2 regions of the Pseudomonas lini genome follow, and region 2 is predicted to be linked to the other one. Evidence: riboswitches for the same ligand, from Rfam matches in the RefSeq annotation. Region 2 holds a riboswitch; the other holds the start of a gene.
The links. Region 2 has a riboswitch for cobalamin ahead of AB3226_RS26450 (CbtB-domain containing protein). Riboswitches for the same ligand answer to the same signal wherever they lie in the genome.
Positions count from the first base shown of each region.

Region 1 (7,095 bases), 630 kb from region 2:
CGGCAGCAACTGGATCGCCATTTGCGACCCGGCCACCGGCAACACTTGGGCCGCACCGTAATAGTCGCAGGCGGCCTGCTCCAGGCCATCATCGGTTTCCGGCAACCGCGCCCAGGCCCGCAGCGGGATGTCCGGGACCGCGAATGGCCAAGGCGCCAGGCCACTGGACAGGTCGAGCCAATCGGCTTCGGCAATGCCGTATTCAAGCGCCGCCTTGCGCAAGCGACCACCGTGCTCAAGCATAGAACTCAGCCCCCACGCAAAGAATCAGCAGCCATAACCATACCCCGCGCTGGACCAATTGCCAGCCACGGTCGATAGAATCGGCATCCGCCGGCACGCCTTCGCCCAACTTCGGACGCTGATGCAGTTCACCGTGATAGATCGCCGCACCGCCTAACTCGACGCCCAGCGCACCGGCACCGGCCGCCATCACCGGCCCGGCATTCGGGCTGTCCCAGGTCGGGCCCTGGGTACGCCAGCACTTCAGCGCCAGTCGGGTTTTGCCCAGCAGCGCGTAGGTCAACGCCACCAGGCGTGCGGGAATGTAGTTCAAAACATCATCGATCTTCGCCGCCGCCCAACCGAAACGCTCAAAGCGTTCGTTGCGATAACCCCACATCGCATCGAGCGTGTTGCTCAGACGATAGAGCACCACGCCGGGCGCACCCGCCACGGCAAACCAGAACAGCGCGGCGAATACCGCATCGCTGCCGTTCTCCAGCACCGATTCGGTGGCGGCGCGGGCGACTTCGGTTTCATCCAGCTCGCTGGTCTGACGGCTGACCAGATAGCCGACGCGGTTGCGCGCCTCGATCAGATCATCACTGCGCAGGGCCTTGGCCACCGGCTCGACATGCTCGCCGAGACTGCGCATGCCGAGGGCACAATAGAGCACGAGAATCTCGACGATCCAGCCCACGTAAGGCGCCCAGGAAAGTGCGGTGGCCAGCAAAGTCAGCGGCACGACCGCCATCACCCAGGCCGTAACGCCATGACTGCGCCAGCCGCGGCCACCGGAGTTGAAACGTTGCTCGATGCGATCGGCAAAACGACCGAACGCCACCAGCGGATGCCAGCGCTTGGGTTCACCCAGCAGCGCATCCAGCGCGACCGCGGCGACACTCAACAACGCCACACTCATTGACTCACTCCCCAATAATTTTCATACAGCAACTCGCTGAGTGGGCGCGCTTGCGCCCAGCCTTCGAGTACCAACATCGGCGCCGGATAGAATGCCTCGACCGGCCCCAGACAAAGAATGGCCAAAGGCTTGGCCCCGCTCGGTAAACCTAGCAAGTCCGCCAGCGCTTGCGGCTCGAACAATGACACCCAGCCCATGCCCAGGCCTTCGGCGCGGGACGCGAGCCAAAGGTTCTGGATGGCGCAAGACAATGAGGCCATGTCCATTTCCGGCAGCGTACGACGGCCGAAGATATGCCGTTCGCGATCGTCCATCAGCGCGGCGACCAGCACCTCGGCGCAGTCGTTGATGCCTTCGACCTTGAGCTTCATGAATTCGTCGGAACGCTCGCCGAGGGCTTCGGCAGTGCGGATGCGTTCTTCTTCCACCAGCTGCTGGATCTTGCCGCGCAGTGCCCGGTCGCTGATACGGATGAAACGCCAGGGCTGCATCAGGCCGACACTCGGCGCTTGGTGCGCGGCTTCGAGCAGACGACGTAGTAGCTCGGGTTCGACGGTGCCGCCGCTGAAATGCCGCATGTCGCGGCGTTCGGCGATGGCTCGGTAAACTGCGTCGCGTTCGGCCTGGCTGAATGCGTTGTCCGTCATGGCCTCTTCGCGGGCAAGCCCGCTCCCACAGGGTTTAGGTGATCCAATGTGGGAGCGAGCCTGCTCGCGATGGCGGCCTCACGATCAGGCACAAACAGCGCTGCAATCGCCGATGGATTGGACGGAAAATAAAAATGCACATAAGAGGCCGTCATCCGCCCCTCACGATAAACCGCCTCCGCCCCTCGCCCGCCATTCGGGCTCAAACCTCGAGCAATTGGCTCAAGTTCAGTGCTGGTCAACGAGTGGTGATAGGTGTGCCCACGCAGCAAACCTTCCGGCAATTCGACCGCCTGCAAGGCCAACGCGGCAAGACGCTTCTGCATCACCGCATCACCGGCCAGCAGGCCAACCAGTTCAGCGCGAGTGCCCTCGACATCGGTCAAGGAATCCAGCAGATACAGCATGCCGCCACACTCGGCCAACAACGGTTTGCCCGCCGCGTGATGAGCGCGGATCGCGGTCAGCATCGGCGTGTTTTGTGACAACGCCACATGGTGCAGTTCGGGGTAACCGCCGGGCAGATAAAGGCTGTCTGCCTGCGGCAATTCGGTGTCGCGGATCGGCGAAAAGAAAGACAATTCGGCGCCCATGGCCCGCAGCAGATCCAGACTCGCGCCGTAGGTAAATGCGAAAGCTTCGTCCCGGGCCACGGCAATTCGCACACCGGCCAGCAACGGTTCGGCTGCAATCATTTCAGGCGCGGCGAATTCCACGGCCGGCGGTAGAGCCACATCGCAACTGCTGGCCAAGGAGTCGGCCGCCGCATCGAGACGCAGGTCGAGATCATTCAATTCACTGGCCTGAACCAGGCCGAGATGCCGACTCGGCAATTCGATCCCGGTCTCCCGGGACAACGCTCCGTACCAACGCAAGCCTTCAGTCAGGCTGCCTTCGAGTAACTGCGCATGCCGCACGGTGCCGACCCGGTTGGCCAGCACACCGGCAAACGGCAAGTCCGGCTGATAACGCGCAAGGCCCAATGCTAGCGCGCCAAACGTCTGCGCCATGGCGGTGCCGTCGATCACGCCGAGCACCGGCACACCGAAGTGCCGCGCCAGATCGGCGCTGGACGGCGTACCGTCGAACAGCCCCATGACGCCTTCGATGAGGATCAGGTCGGCATCGCCAGCGGCCTCCCACAATAGACGCCGACTTTCCTGCTCGCCGACCATCCACATGTCGAGTTGATAAACCGGTGCACCGCTGGCGCGCTCGAGAATCATCGGGTCGAGAAAGTCCGGGCCGCATTTGAACACGCGAACCTTGCGCCCCTGATTGCGATGCAAACGGGCGAGCGCGGCGGTGACGGTGGTCTTGCCCTGACCGGAGGCCGGCGCGGCGATCAGTACCGCCGGGCATTGACGATGGCTATTCATAAAGTGCTGTTCACAACTCGACGCCTTTTTGCGCTTTGATTCCGGCCTGGAAGGCGTGCTTGATCATGCCCATTTCAGTGACGGTGTCGGCCAGTTCGATCATCTCCGGTTTGGCGCCACGACCGGTGACCACCACGTGCTGCATCGGCGGACGGGCCTGCAAGTCGCTGAGCACCTGATCGAGATCGAGGTAGCCGTGCTTGAGGGCGATGTTCAATTCATCAAGCACCACCAGGCCAATGGCCGGATCACGCAGCAATTCGCGGGACACCGCCCAAGCGGCTTCGGCGGCGGCAATGTCGCGCTGGCGATCCTGGGTTTCCCAGGTGAAGCCCTCGCCCATCACATGAAAACGCACCTGCTCCGGGAAGCGCCGGAAGAACAACTCCTCGCCGGTGCTGGTGCGCCCCTTGATGAACTGCACCACGCCGCACTGCATACCGTGGCCCATGGACCGCGCAAGCATGCCGAACGCCGAGCTGCTTTTGCCTTTGCCGTTGCCGGAGAGCACCAGCAGCAAACCGCATTCATTCGGCGAGTTGGCGATGCGTTCGTCGATCACCGCTTTTTTGCGCAGCATGCGCGCCAGGTGGCGTTCGTCACGATCGGGGGTATCAGTCATGGGGGAGCTCTCCGTTGAGGCTGGATAACGGCGGGCAGGCACAAGAATAGACGGCAAGAAGCCTGGCATCGCCCACCGTGATGCCGTTGGATGAATCAGGCCGGTCTCCGGGCTCATGAGCGGCTTGCGCCTGATTGCGCGCCTTCCCATGTCAGCACTAGACACAGTGGCTCAAGGCGCAGTCTTCACTCATTTACCGTTGCGGGGGCAGCGCCGGGATCGTGATCATTCTTCGCTGGAAGAAATTCACTCACCGGTTTCCCTGTTTCACTCTGTCGACCAAGGTCACAGAGCACCTGAAACAAGCCGCGAAGGTTAGAGGGTTGGGGATGGAGCGTCAATTAAAGCCGGGTCGCCGCTGAGCGAATAACTGCCGTCGATCAATTAACTGACGCCAATCTTGTGCCACACTGCCAGCAGTGATATCAAAGAGCCACAACCTGACAACACAATAATAAGGGTGAGCCACATGCAAGGCATGATCATCAGCAATCCGAAGCTGCAATTCCTGCGGCCGGTGCTGGAACGCTGGTTTGACTGTATCGACCGCTACAACGCCGTGCGCGGCGATAACGATACACCTTACTGGTACGACGAAAACGCCAACCTGGGCCTGCTCTCCGCTGCGGCCTGGATGGCAGAAATGGTCACGCTGCAACAAACGTCGACGCGCAAACAGACCGAAGAAGGCGAACGCAACGCCCGCGCCGATCTGTTTATCGCCAGCAGCGAAGAACGCGCATATCTCCAGGCCACCCAGCGCTGGCCGCGAGTCAATAGCCTGAACCTGACCCAGGCACTGGCGGACATCACCAGTGACGCGAAGCGAATCAGCTACGCCAGCGATCTGAAACTCGGTTGTCTGTTTGTCGCGCCACAAAAAGCCCAACACAGCGCCACCCCGGAAGAACTCCAGGACATGGTCGATGACCTGCAAAAGGAACACACCTGCGCCGTGGCCTGGTATTTCCCTTACGCCTACCGCAAGTTGCGTAATGAAGCCGGCAACTATCATCCAGGGATCGCCGTATTGTTCAAGGAAGCTCGCGGCTGACGGGTTGAACCATCGAACGTCTACGCTTCTCTATGATTACGTCAATGCATTCATAGGGAAGATCAGTAATGCACAAACCCCAGCTCGTTTTCATCATCGCGCTCGCCGGAGGGCTCGCCGCCTGTGGTGAAACCTCCAGCCTGCAAGTCTCGGACGGAACCGGACCGTCGCCCAAGCTGCCAGAGCCGAATAAAACCCTGATCCCGACGGTGAACATCGCCCCGGCGATCGGCTGGCCTGAAGGCAAGAAACCCGTCACCGCGGCCGGGACTCAAGTGGCGGCGTTTGCCGAAGGCCTCGATCATCCGCGCTGGCTCTATGTGCTGCCCAACGGCGATGTGCTGGTGGCCGAAACCAACGCACCGCCCAAACCCGATGACGGCACAGGCATTCGCGGCTGGGTCATGGGCAAAGTCATGGGTCGCGCCGGCGCCGGCGTCCCCAGCCCGAACCGCATCACCCTGCTGCGGGACAAGGACCACGACGGCGTCGCCGAAACCCGCACGGTGTTTCTGGAAAACCTTAACTCGCCGTTCGGCATGACCCTGGTCGGCAATGACCTGTACGTCGCCGACACTGATCGCCTGCTGCGTTTCCACTACGAAGATGGCGAGACGGCGATCAAGTCGCAGCCGATCAAGGTGGTCGATCTGCCGGGCGGCACGCTGAATCACCACTGGACCAAAAACGTCATCGCCAGCAAGGATGGCAGCAAGCTGTACGTCACCGTGGGCTCAAACAGCAACGTCGGTGAAAACGGCATGGATCAGGAGGAAGGACGCGCGGCGATCTGGGAAGTGGATCGCGCCACCGGCAACCATCGGATCTTCGCCTCGGGGATTCGTAATCCAAACGGTCTGGCCTGGGAGCCTCAGAGCGGCGCACTGTGGACCGCCGTCAACGAGCGTGACGAAATCGGCAGCGACCTGGTGCCGGACTACATCACATCCGTGAAGGACGGCGGGTTCTACGGTTGGCCTTATAGCTATTACGGCCAGCACGTCGACATTCGCGTCGAGCCGCAAAACCCTGAGCTGGTGGCCAAGGCCATTGCGCCAGATTACGCGGTGGGGCCACACACCGCATCACTGGGCCTGACCTTCGCCGAAGGCAGCAAGTTGCCCGCGCCGTTCACTCAAGGTGCCTTCATCGGCCAGCACGGCTCGTGGAACCGCAAACCGCACAGTGGCTACAAAGTGATTTTCGTGCCGTTCAGCGCCGGCAAACCGACCGGGCAACCAGTGGATGTGCTCACTGGTTTCCTCAATGACGAGGAAAAAGCCATGGGCCGGCCGGTGGGCGTGGTGATTGATCAGCAAGGAGGCTTGCTGGTGGCGGATGATGTGGGGAACAAGGTGTGGCGCGTTAGCGCGGCTAAATAATGTTATTACTGCAAGACGAAAACCCTGTGGGAGCGGGCTTGCCCGCGATAGCGGCAGCCCAGACTACATCGATGTTGAATGTGCCGCCGTCTTCGCGGGCAAGCCCGCTCCCACAGGGGATCAGCGTTTACAACAGAGGGTGAGACCTGGTCATGACAACCTGCACTACGGATTATGTGCCAAGTGCTCGGGTTGCAAGACACGCTTGGCGCTCAGATAGGCTCTCTGCCAGTAAGCTTTGGACAAGCTGTCCAGCTTGACCGTGCCGCCAGTGGCTGGCGCGTGGACGAAGCGGCCTTCGCCGACGTAGATCCCGGCATGGCTGACCTGGGAGCCTCCATTGGTGGCGAAGAAAATCAGGTCACCGGTTTGCAGGCCTTCCTTGCCGATATTGGGGGCCTGCATGCCGATCATCTCGCGGGTGGAGCGCGGCAAGGAAATGCCTGCGACATCGCGATACACGTAACCGATCAGACCGCTGCAATCGAACCCGGAATCCGGCGTGTTGCCACCCCAACGATAAGGCGTTCCCACCAGACCCAGCGCGCGAAACAGCACGTCTTCTGCCGCAGGGGAAAAGGCTTGGGAAGGACCGAAAACAATTGGAGCGCGGACCACCGGCGCAGGTGGCGGTGTGCGGCTGGCGCAGGCGCTGAGCAGCGCTGCGAAGAACATGAGTGCGAGGCGGGCCGACATCGTCATAAGCAGAACATCCTGATCTGGCTGCGGCTTTTTCTGCCACAGAGACAGAAAAGAAAACCGCCTGCGCAGAACGCAGGCGGTTTGCCATCAATAATAGATCAGGATTCTAGCGGCTACGCGGCAAACTTCAAGTAAGACTTTAAGTTCGCCTTACAAACTGTCCGC
Region 1 is NZ_OZ061318.1:5,148,984-5,156,078, reverse strand. It holds gene cobD (threonine-phosphate decarboxylase CobD) at 1-243, opposite strand, end outside; gene cbiB (adenosylcobinamide-phosphate synthase CbiB) at 236-1,144, opposite strand; gene bluB (5,6-dimethylbenzimidazole synthase) at 1,141-1,791, opposite strand; gene AB3226_RS23355 (cobyrinate a,c-diamide synthase) at 1,788-3,170, opposite strand; gene cobO (cob(I)yrinic acid a,c-diamide adenosyltransferase) at 3,181-3,792, opposite strand; cobalamin riboswitch at 3,873-4,107, opposite strand; gene AB3226_RS23345 (hypothetical protein) at 4,262-4,846, shown strand; gene AB3226_RS23340 (sorbosone dehydrogenase family protein) at 4,915-6,228, shown strand; gene AB3226_RS23335 (C40 family peptidase) at 6,394-6,930, opposite strand.
Region 1: it holds a riboswitch for cobalamin, as region 2 does, so the genes downstream of both, cobO (cob(I)yrinic acid a,c-diamide adenosyltransferase) here and AB3226_RS26450 (CbtB-domain containing protein) in region 2, are expected to answer to the same signal.

Region 2 (7,095 bases):
CTCATGATCAGGACCAGGGATATGTCGTATCGCGTCGTCACCAGCCTATTGATGCTGTTTTTAAGCGAGGGCGCCGCTGCACAAGGTCCGGATATTTCCTACGTCCGCGACGTTCAACCGATCTTCACCGAAAAGTGCGTGGCCTGCCATGCCTGCTACGACTCCGCCTGTCAGCTCAATCTGGGCAGTGGCGAAGGGGCGGCCCGAGGCGCGACCAAAGCGCCTGTCTATGATGGCGAACGCCGTCAGGCCGCAGCACCGACCCGGCTGTTTTATGACGCCTTTGGCAAACGTGCCTGGCAGCAAAAAGGCTTTTATTCGGTGCTCGACGCCCAAGGCAGCCAAGCGGCGCTGATGGCGCAGATGCTCGAACTGGGCCACAAAACCTCGTTGCAACCTAACGCCAAATTGCCGGAAGACATCGTCCTGGGCCTGAACCGGGAGAACATGTGCGCCATGCCGGCGGAGTTCGACGGCTACGCCAGCTCCCACCCGAAAGAAGGCATGCCGCTGGCGGTCACCGGCCTGACCGATCAGCAATACCAGACGTTGCAACGCTGGCTGGCCTCCGGTGCGCCAATCGATGAACAGGGCCTGGTGCCCAGCGCCAAGGAAGCCTTGCAGGTGGTGCAGTGGGAAAACCTGCTCAATGCGCCGGGCGCGCGGGAAAGTCTGGTCGGGCGCTGGTTGTTCGAACACTGGTTTTTGGCGCACCTCTATTTCAAGGACGGCGAGCCGGGGCATTTCTTTCAGTGGGTACGTTCGCGCACGCCAACGGGGCAGCCGATCGATCTGATCAACACCCGCCGTCCGAATGACGATCCGGGCACTCAGGTCTATTACCGCCTATGGCCGGTGCAAGGCGTGATCGTGCACAAGACCCACATCACCTATCCGCTCAGCGCGGCGAAGATGGCGCGGATCAAAAGCCTGTTTTACAGCGGCAATTGGCAGGTCAATGCACTGCCGGGTTATGGGCCGGAGCGACGGGCCAATCCGTTCACGACCTTTGAGGCCATTCCGGCTCAGGCGCGTTACCAGTTCATGCTCGATAACGCCGAATACTTCGTGCGCACCTTTATTCGTGGCCCGGTCTGCCGCGGCCAGATCGCCACTGACGTGATCCGCGACAACTTCTGGGCGCTGTTCCAGGCCCCGGAGCATGACCTCTACATCACCGACCCGAACTATCGCGGCCAGGCCACGCCGTTGCTGGCGATGCCGGGGCAGAACGATGACGTCGGCAGTGTCCTGAGCCTGTGGCACGACTACCGCAACAAACGCAACGAGTACGAAGCCTTGCGCCGCGACAGCTACGCCGACCTGCCGGCACCGAGCTGGTCGACCCTGTGGGCCGGCAATGACAACGCGCTGCTGAGCATCTTCCGGCATTTCGACAGCGCCTCGGTGAACAAAGGCCTGATCGGTGACGTCCCGCAAACCATTTGGCTGTTCGATTACCCGTTGCTGGAGCGCACGTATTACCAGTTGGCGGTCAACTTCGATGTATTCGGCAACGTATCCCATCAGGCCCAGACCCGGTTGTACTTCGACCTGATTCGCAACGGTGCCGAACAGAACTTCTTGCGTCTGATGCCGGCCGACTCACGGGACGGCTACCTCGACGATTGGTATCAGAACGGCGGCAAGTTCAAGATGTGGCTGGATTATGAGTACATCGACAACGACAAACCAACGGCGCTGACGCTGGACGAAAAGGACCCGAAACGCGATTTCGCCCTGCAATTGCTGGCTCGGTACGGCGAACTCAATGCCAGGCCCGACCCGATCAACCGCTGCGACGGCGCGTACTGCTCGCGGCCGAACATCGACCTGGCGTTGCAGAACGCTGAGCAGGCCTTGAGCCGCCTGACTTCGCGACCGGCTGCCGGGCTGAAAGTCATCGATCAGTTGCCAGAAGCCACGATGTTGCGCATCGAGACCCAAAGTGGCAAGCGTGAGATCTACAGCCTGTTGCGCAACCGGGCCCACAGCAACGTGGCGTTCCTGCTCGGTGAGTCGATGCGCTATCAGCCAGGGCTCGACACGTTGACGATTTATCCGGGTGTTCTCAGCAGCTATCCGAATTTCATCTTCAACATCCCGGCCGGGCAAGTGCCCGCGTTCGTCGACGCGATGGAAAATGCCAGGGATGCCGCCAGTTTCGAAAAAATCGTCGAACGCTGGGGCATTCGCCGCAGCCATCCGCAGTTCTGGCAGTATTTCCATGAACTGAGCCGCTACATCCACGACACCGACCCGGTGGAAGAGGGCGTGCTGGACATGAACCGCTACGAAAACCTCTGAAACACCGTTTATCCCCTGTAGGAACGACCTGTGGCGAGAGGGCTTGCCCCCGTTGGGTTGCGCAGCAGCCCCAAAATTTCTGACATACCGAAGATCTTGTGAGTGCTGCGCACTCAAACGGGGGCAAGCCCCCTCGCCACGGGTCGCTCCCACAATGATCAGTGCATCTTTCCCGACAAAAATACTGGGACTTTGTGTGGCGCGATGATTGGCGTAAACTGCGTCCAAGCCTGCGAGGAGTTTCCATGACCGCTATTACCATTACCGACGCCGCCCACGATTACCTGGCTGATCTGCTCTCCAAGCAGAACACCCCGGGTATCGGCATCCGCGTCTTTATCACCCAGCCTGGCACCCAGTACGCCGAAACCTGCATTGCCTATTGCAAGCCGGGCGAAGAAAAACCTGAAGACACGGCGCTGGGGCTTAAAAGCTTCACCGCTTACATCGATTCGTTCAGCGAAGCATTCCTGGACGATGCGGTAGTCGACTACGCCACCGACCGCATGGGCGGCCAGCTGACCATCAAGGCGCCAAACGCCAAAGTACCGATGGTCAACGCCGACAGCCCGGTCAACGAGCGCATCAACTACTACCTGCAAACCGAAATCAACCCGGGGCTGGCCAGCCACGGCGGTCAGGTCAGCCTGATTGATGTGGTCGACGACGGCATCGCCGTACTGAAATTCGGCGGCGGTTGCCAAGGCTGCGGCCAGGCAGACGTCACCCTGCGCGAAGGCATCGAGCGCACCTTGCTCGAGCGTATTCCCGAGCTCAAGGGTGTTCGTGACGTGACCGACCACACGCAGAAAGAAAACGCCTACTACTAAGGTGTTCGCTGCGACATAAAAAAACGGTGCCCGTGAGCACCGTTTTTTGTGGGTCGAATTCAATGGCCCCTTCGCGGGCAAGCCCGCTCCCACAAGATTTTGTGTTGACCGCAATACTATGACCGACTCAAAACCTGTGGGAGCGGGCTTGCCCGCGATGGCGTCCTATGGGCGATACAAATGCGCATGTCCCGCGCGATACAACGACGACTCACTGAAGTGATCGCTACCCAACACCCGGCCCACCAGAATCAGCGCCGTGCGGCGAAACCCCTTGGCTTCAACCTTCCCGGCAATATCCGCCAGCGTCCCCACCACCCAATCCTGATCCGGCCAGGTCGCCCGATGAATCACCGCGATCGGGCAATCGGCGCCGTAGTGCGGCAGCAATTCGGCGAGGATCTTCTCCAGATGATTGACCCCCAAGTGGATCGCCATGGTCGCCCCATGCTGCGCCAGACTACCGAGCTCTTCACCGGCCGGCATCGCGGTCTTGTCGGCGTAGCGGGTCAGAATCACGCTCTGTGACACGTCCGGCAAGGTCAGTTCCGCGCCCAAAAGCGCCGCGCAGGCGGCAGTGGCGGTGACGCCGGGAATGATTTCGAAAGGGATGTCGAGCTCACGCAAGTAGCGAATCTGCTCGCCAATCGCGCCGTACAGGCTCGGATCGCCGGAATGCACCCGGGCCACGTCCTGGCCATTGGCATGTGCGGCCTTGATCAGTTCAATGATCTGCTCCAGGTGCAATTCGGCGCTGTTGACCACTTGTTCGGCCTGGTGACCCTCCAGCACGGCGGTGGGCACCAGGGAGCCTGCATAGATGATGACCGGGCAGCTACGAATCAGCCGCTGGCCTTTGACGGTGATCAGTTCCGGGTCGCCGGGGCCTGCGCCAATGAAGTAGACGGTCATCGTCGTTTCCTGTCAGAAAAAGGGTATGGGCACGCTTCAGATGAAGATTGCTCATGATCGAAGGCGGGGATTATCGGGGATTTTACGCGGCGCTGGCCAATGCCAGGGTGGCCTGGGCGTATTTTTGTCGTGGAATCAGCAACTTTGCCGGTGCCTGAGCCAATTGTTCGGCCAGTGCCAGCGCGGCACTTTCCGCTACGCCGTAACAGCCGGTGCGTTCGAACGCGATATCCGAGTGGTGGCTGAGTTGTGGTTCATAACCGGCCAATTGTTCGCTGCTGAAATACATCAACGGCAATGCCAGTTGTTCGGCCAGTTCCATCAGGGCCGGCTCTTCGCGCTTGAGGTCGATACTGGCCAAGGCCTTGATCTCACGAAGCTCGATTTGATGGGCCTGTAACGCCTGATCAAGTAGCGCCCGCAGCGTGCTGACGGGGCAGCCGCGCTGGCAGCCCAGGCCGACCACCAGGGTCGGCGCTGTGCTGACGTCAGTCATGCGGAGTATTGGCCATCGCTTTTGCGGCGGAACAACCAGGCGCTGATCAGGCCAAGGGCCAGCCAGAACGCCATGTTGGTCAGCTGCGAGGCGATTTTGAATTGCGCTTCCAGGGCTTCCGGCGCCAGCATCGAATGCACTTCCGGTTGCGGTGCACCGATCACATGAGGCACGGCGAGAATCGCCACGCCGAGGATCTTCATCAGCCAGTGGCGGCTGAATACGATGAGCGCGATGCCGACAGCGGTGGATGCGGCAGTGCCAATCCACCAGATCTGCCGTTGCGCCAGATCTGCTGCGGCAGTGCCCGGTAGCTCAGGTGGCAGGCCGAGGGTTGGCGCCAGCACGAACGTCGCATAACCGGCCAGACCCCAGAGCAGGCCTTGAGAGGTACGGCGTGGAGCACGCAAGGTGTAGAGGCCCGCGAGCATCAGGGCGAAACCGACCGCTACCACCAGATTGCCGCCGGTGGTCGACAGCACGCGCTGCCAGCCGTCTTCCGGCTCCCATGCTTCGGCGTCGTGGGTGTGAGCGGCGACAGCGCCAGCGTCGTGCTCGTGGACTTCGACAGCAGCCGGTTCGGATTTTTCGTAGGTCTCGGCCTGCAAAATCAGCGGGGCAACCCAAAAACTTTGCAGCAGGGTCAGCAGCAGGGCGGCCAGCAACCCGGTGAAACCTGCGGTTTGCGCAATACGCTTGATCATGTCAGCAGGTCTCAATGGCACGGAAAGGCGGAGCTGTGACGGGTGTCGTGCGCGGCGTTGTGTACCGCTTCGATGTGCGAGAAACCGGCGAAGTACACCAGGCACGCGCCAAGGATCGACGCACAAAAAGCGGCGGTCAGGCGTTGGCTCAAGGTTGAAGTGGTGCTGGCGGTGGTGCTGGCGGTACTGCTGATGATCGACATGGCGCTTCCCTCTGGTCTGTCAGCGGGTGAATAGAGCGCATGAAAACCTCCGCACGTCGGGGCACGCAGAGATTTCAAACAGCGCCCGCCCACCGCGGGTTTGTTATTCAGTGAACGTAAAGTCACTTTGTGTTGCGGGCCGGTCTCCGGGCTCGCGAGGGGCAGGGCTAACGCCGAAACCTGCAAGCATCACCTTCCCATGCCGTGTGACGGGCACAGTGGATCTGACGCTTCACTCGCTTACCGTTGCGGGGGCAGCACCGGACTGACATGGCTTTGAGTAAAGCACATGATTCACCGGTTTCCCGTTTCACCCTGTGAAGGGCACCCGTAACAAGGTGTGTAGGAGAGCATGGGCGGGGGTTGGGCGTCAATTGGCAAGGGTTCTCAACTGACACCAAATACCTGTGGCGAGGGAGCTTGCTCCCGTTCGAGCGCGTAGCGGTCGCATCAAATTCATGCGGTCTGTCCATTAGATACGCATCGCATGGTTTCACGACTGCTTCGCAGCCGAACGGGAGCAAGCTCCCTCGCCACAGGCAGGCTCCTTTGCCACAGATGATCGCATTCTCCTATAGGACATTGACCCGCCCCCACACGATGCGTAGCCTTGCGCTTTCGAGGTTCTTCGGCGTCTGCCGAAGCTAAGAAGGGAACGCGGTCAATGCCGCGGCTGCCCCCGCAACTGTGAACGGTGATGTTCGCTGCCACGCCACTGCAAGCCCTGATCCATCAGGTTCGCGGGAAGGCGCAGCAAACGCCAGTCGAGCGATTGGCACACCGTCAGCCAGGAGACCTGCCTCGACACAGATTCTCACTTTCAACCGGGCGGGGTGATCCGGTGGCGGAACTCTTGCGTGCGCACCTGCCGCAGCGATTGTCGTCCCGTATGCCCGCCACCTTGCCAAAGGGCATCCGATGAAAACACTGGCCAAACTCCCCGTCACCATCGTTACCGGCTTCCTCGGCTCGGGCAAAACCACCTTGCTGCGCCACATGCTCGACAACGCCCAGGGCCGTCGCATCGCGGTGATCGTCAATGAGTTTGGCGAGCTGGGCATCGACGGCGAAATCCTTAAGCAGTGCTCGATCGGTTGCACCGAAGAAGAAGCCAACGGTCGCGTCTATGAACTGGCCAACGGCTGCCTGTGCTGCACGGTTCAGGAAGAATTCTTCCCGGTGATGCGCGAACTGGTCGCGCGTCGCGGCGACCTCGACCACATCCTCATCGAAACTTCGGGCCTGGCCCTGCCAAAACCTTTGGTTCAAGCCTTCCAATGGCCAGAAATCCGCAGCGCCTGCACGGTTGACGCGGTGATCACCGTGGTCGACAGCCCGGCCGTCGCTGCTGGCACCTTCGCTGCGTTCCCGGATCAGGTCGATGCCATGCGCAAACTCGACCCGAACCTGGACCACGAATCGCCGCTGCACGAGCTGTTTGCCGACCAACTGGCCAGCGCCGACCTGGTGATCCTCAACAAGGCCGATCTGATCAGCGCTGAAGACCTGGCCCGCGTGCGCCTGGAAGTCGCCGAAGAACTGCCGCCAGCGGTAAAAGTCATCGAAGCCAGCAGCGGTCGTCTGCCACTGGACGTGCTGATCGGCCTCGGCGCCGGCTCCGAAGAACACATCGACAGCCGCCA
Region 2 is NZ_OZ061318.1:5,777,697-5,784,791, forward strand. It holds gene AB3226_RS26425 (fatty acid cis/trans isomerase) at 22-2,307, shown strand; gene nfuA (Fe-S biogenesis protein NfuA) at 2,553-3,137, shown strand; gene cobM (precorrin-4 C(11)-methyltransferase) at 3,303-4,049, opposite strand; gene AB3226_RS26440 (cobalamin biosynthesis protein) at 4,132-4,545, opposite strand; gene AB3226_RS26445 (CbtA family protein) at 4,542-5,249, opposite strand; gene AB3226_RS26450 (CbtB-domain containing protein) at 5,261-5,452, opposite strand; cobalamin riboswitch at 5,572-5,799, opposite strand; cobalamin riboswitch at 6,057-6,271, shown strand; gene cobW (cobalamin biosynthesis protein CobW) at 6,371-7,095, shown strand, end outside.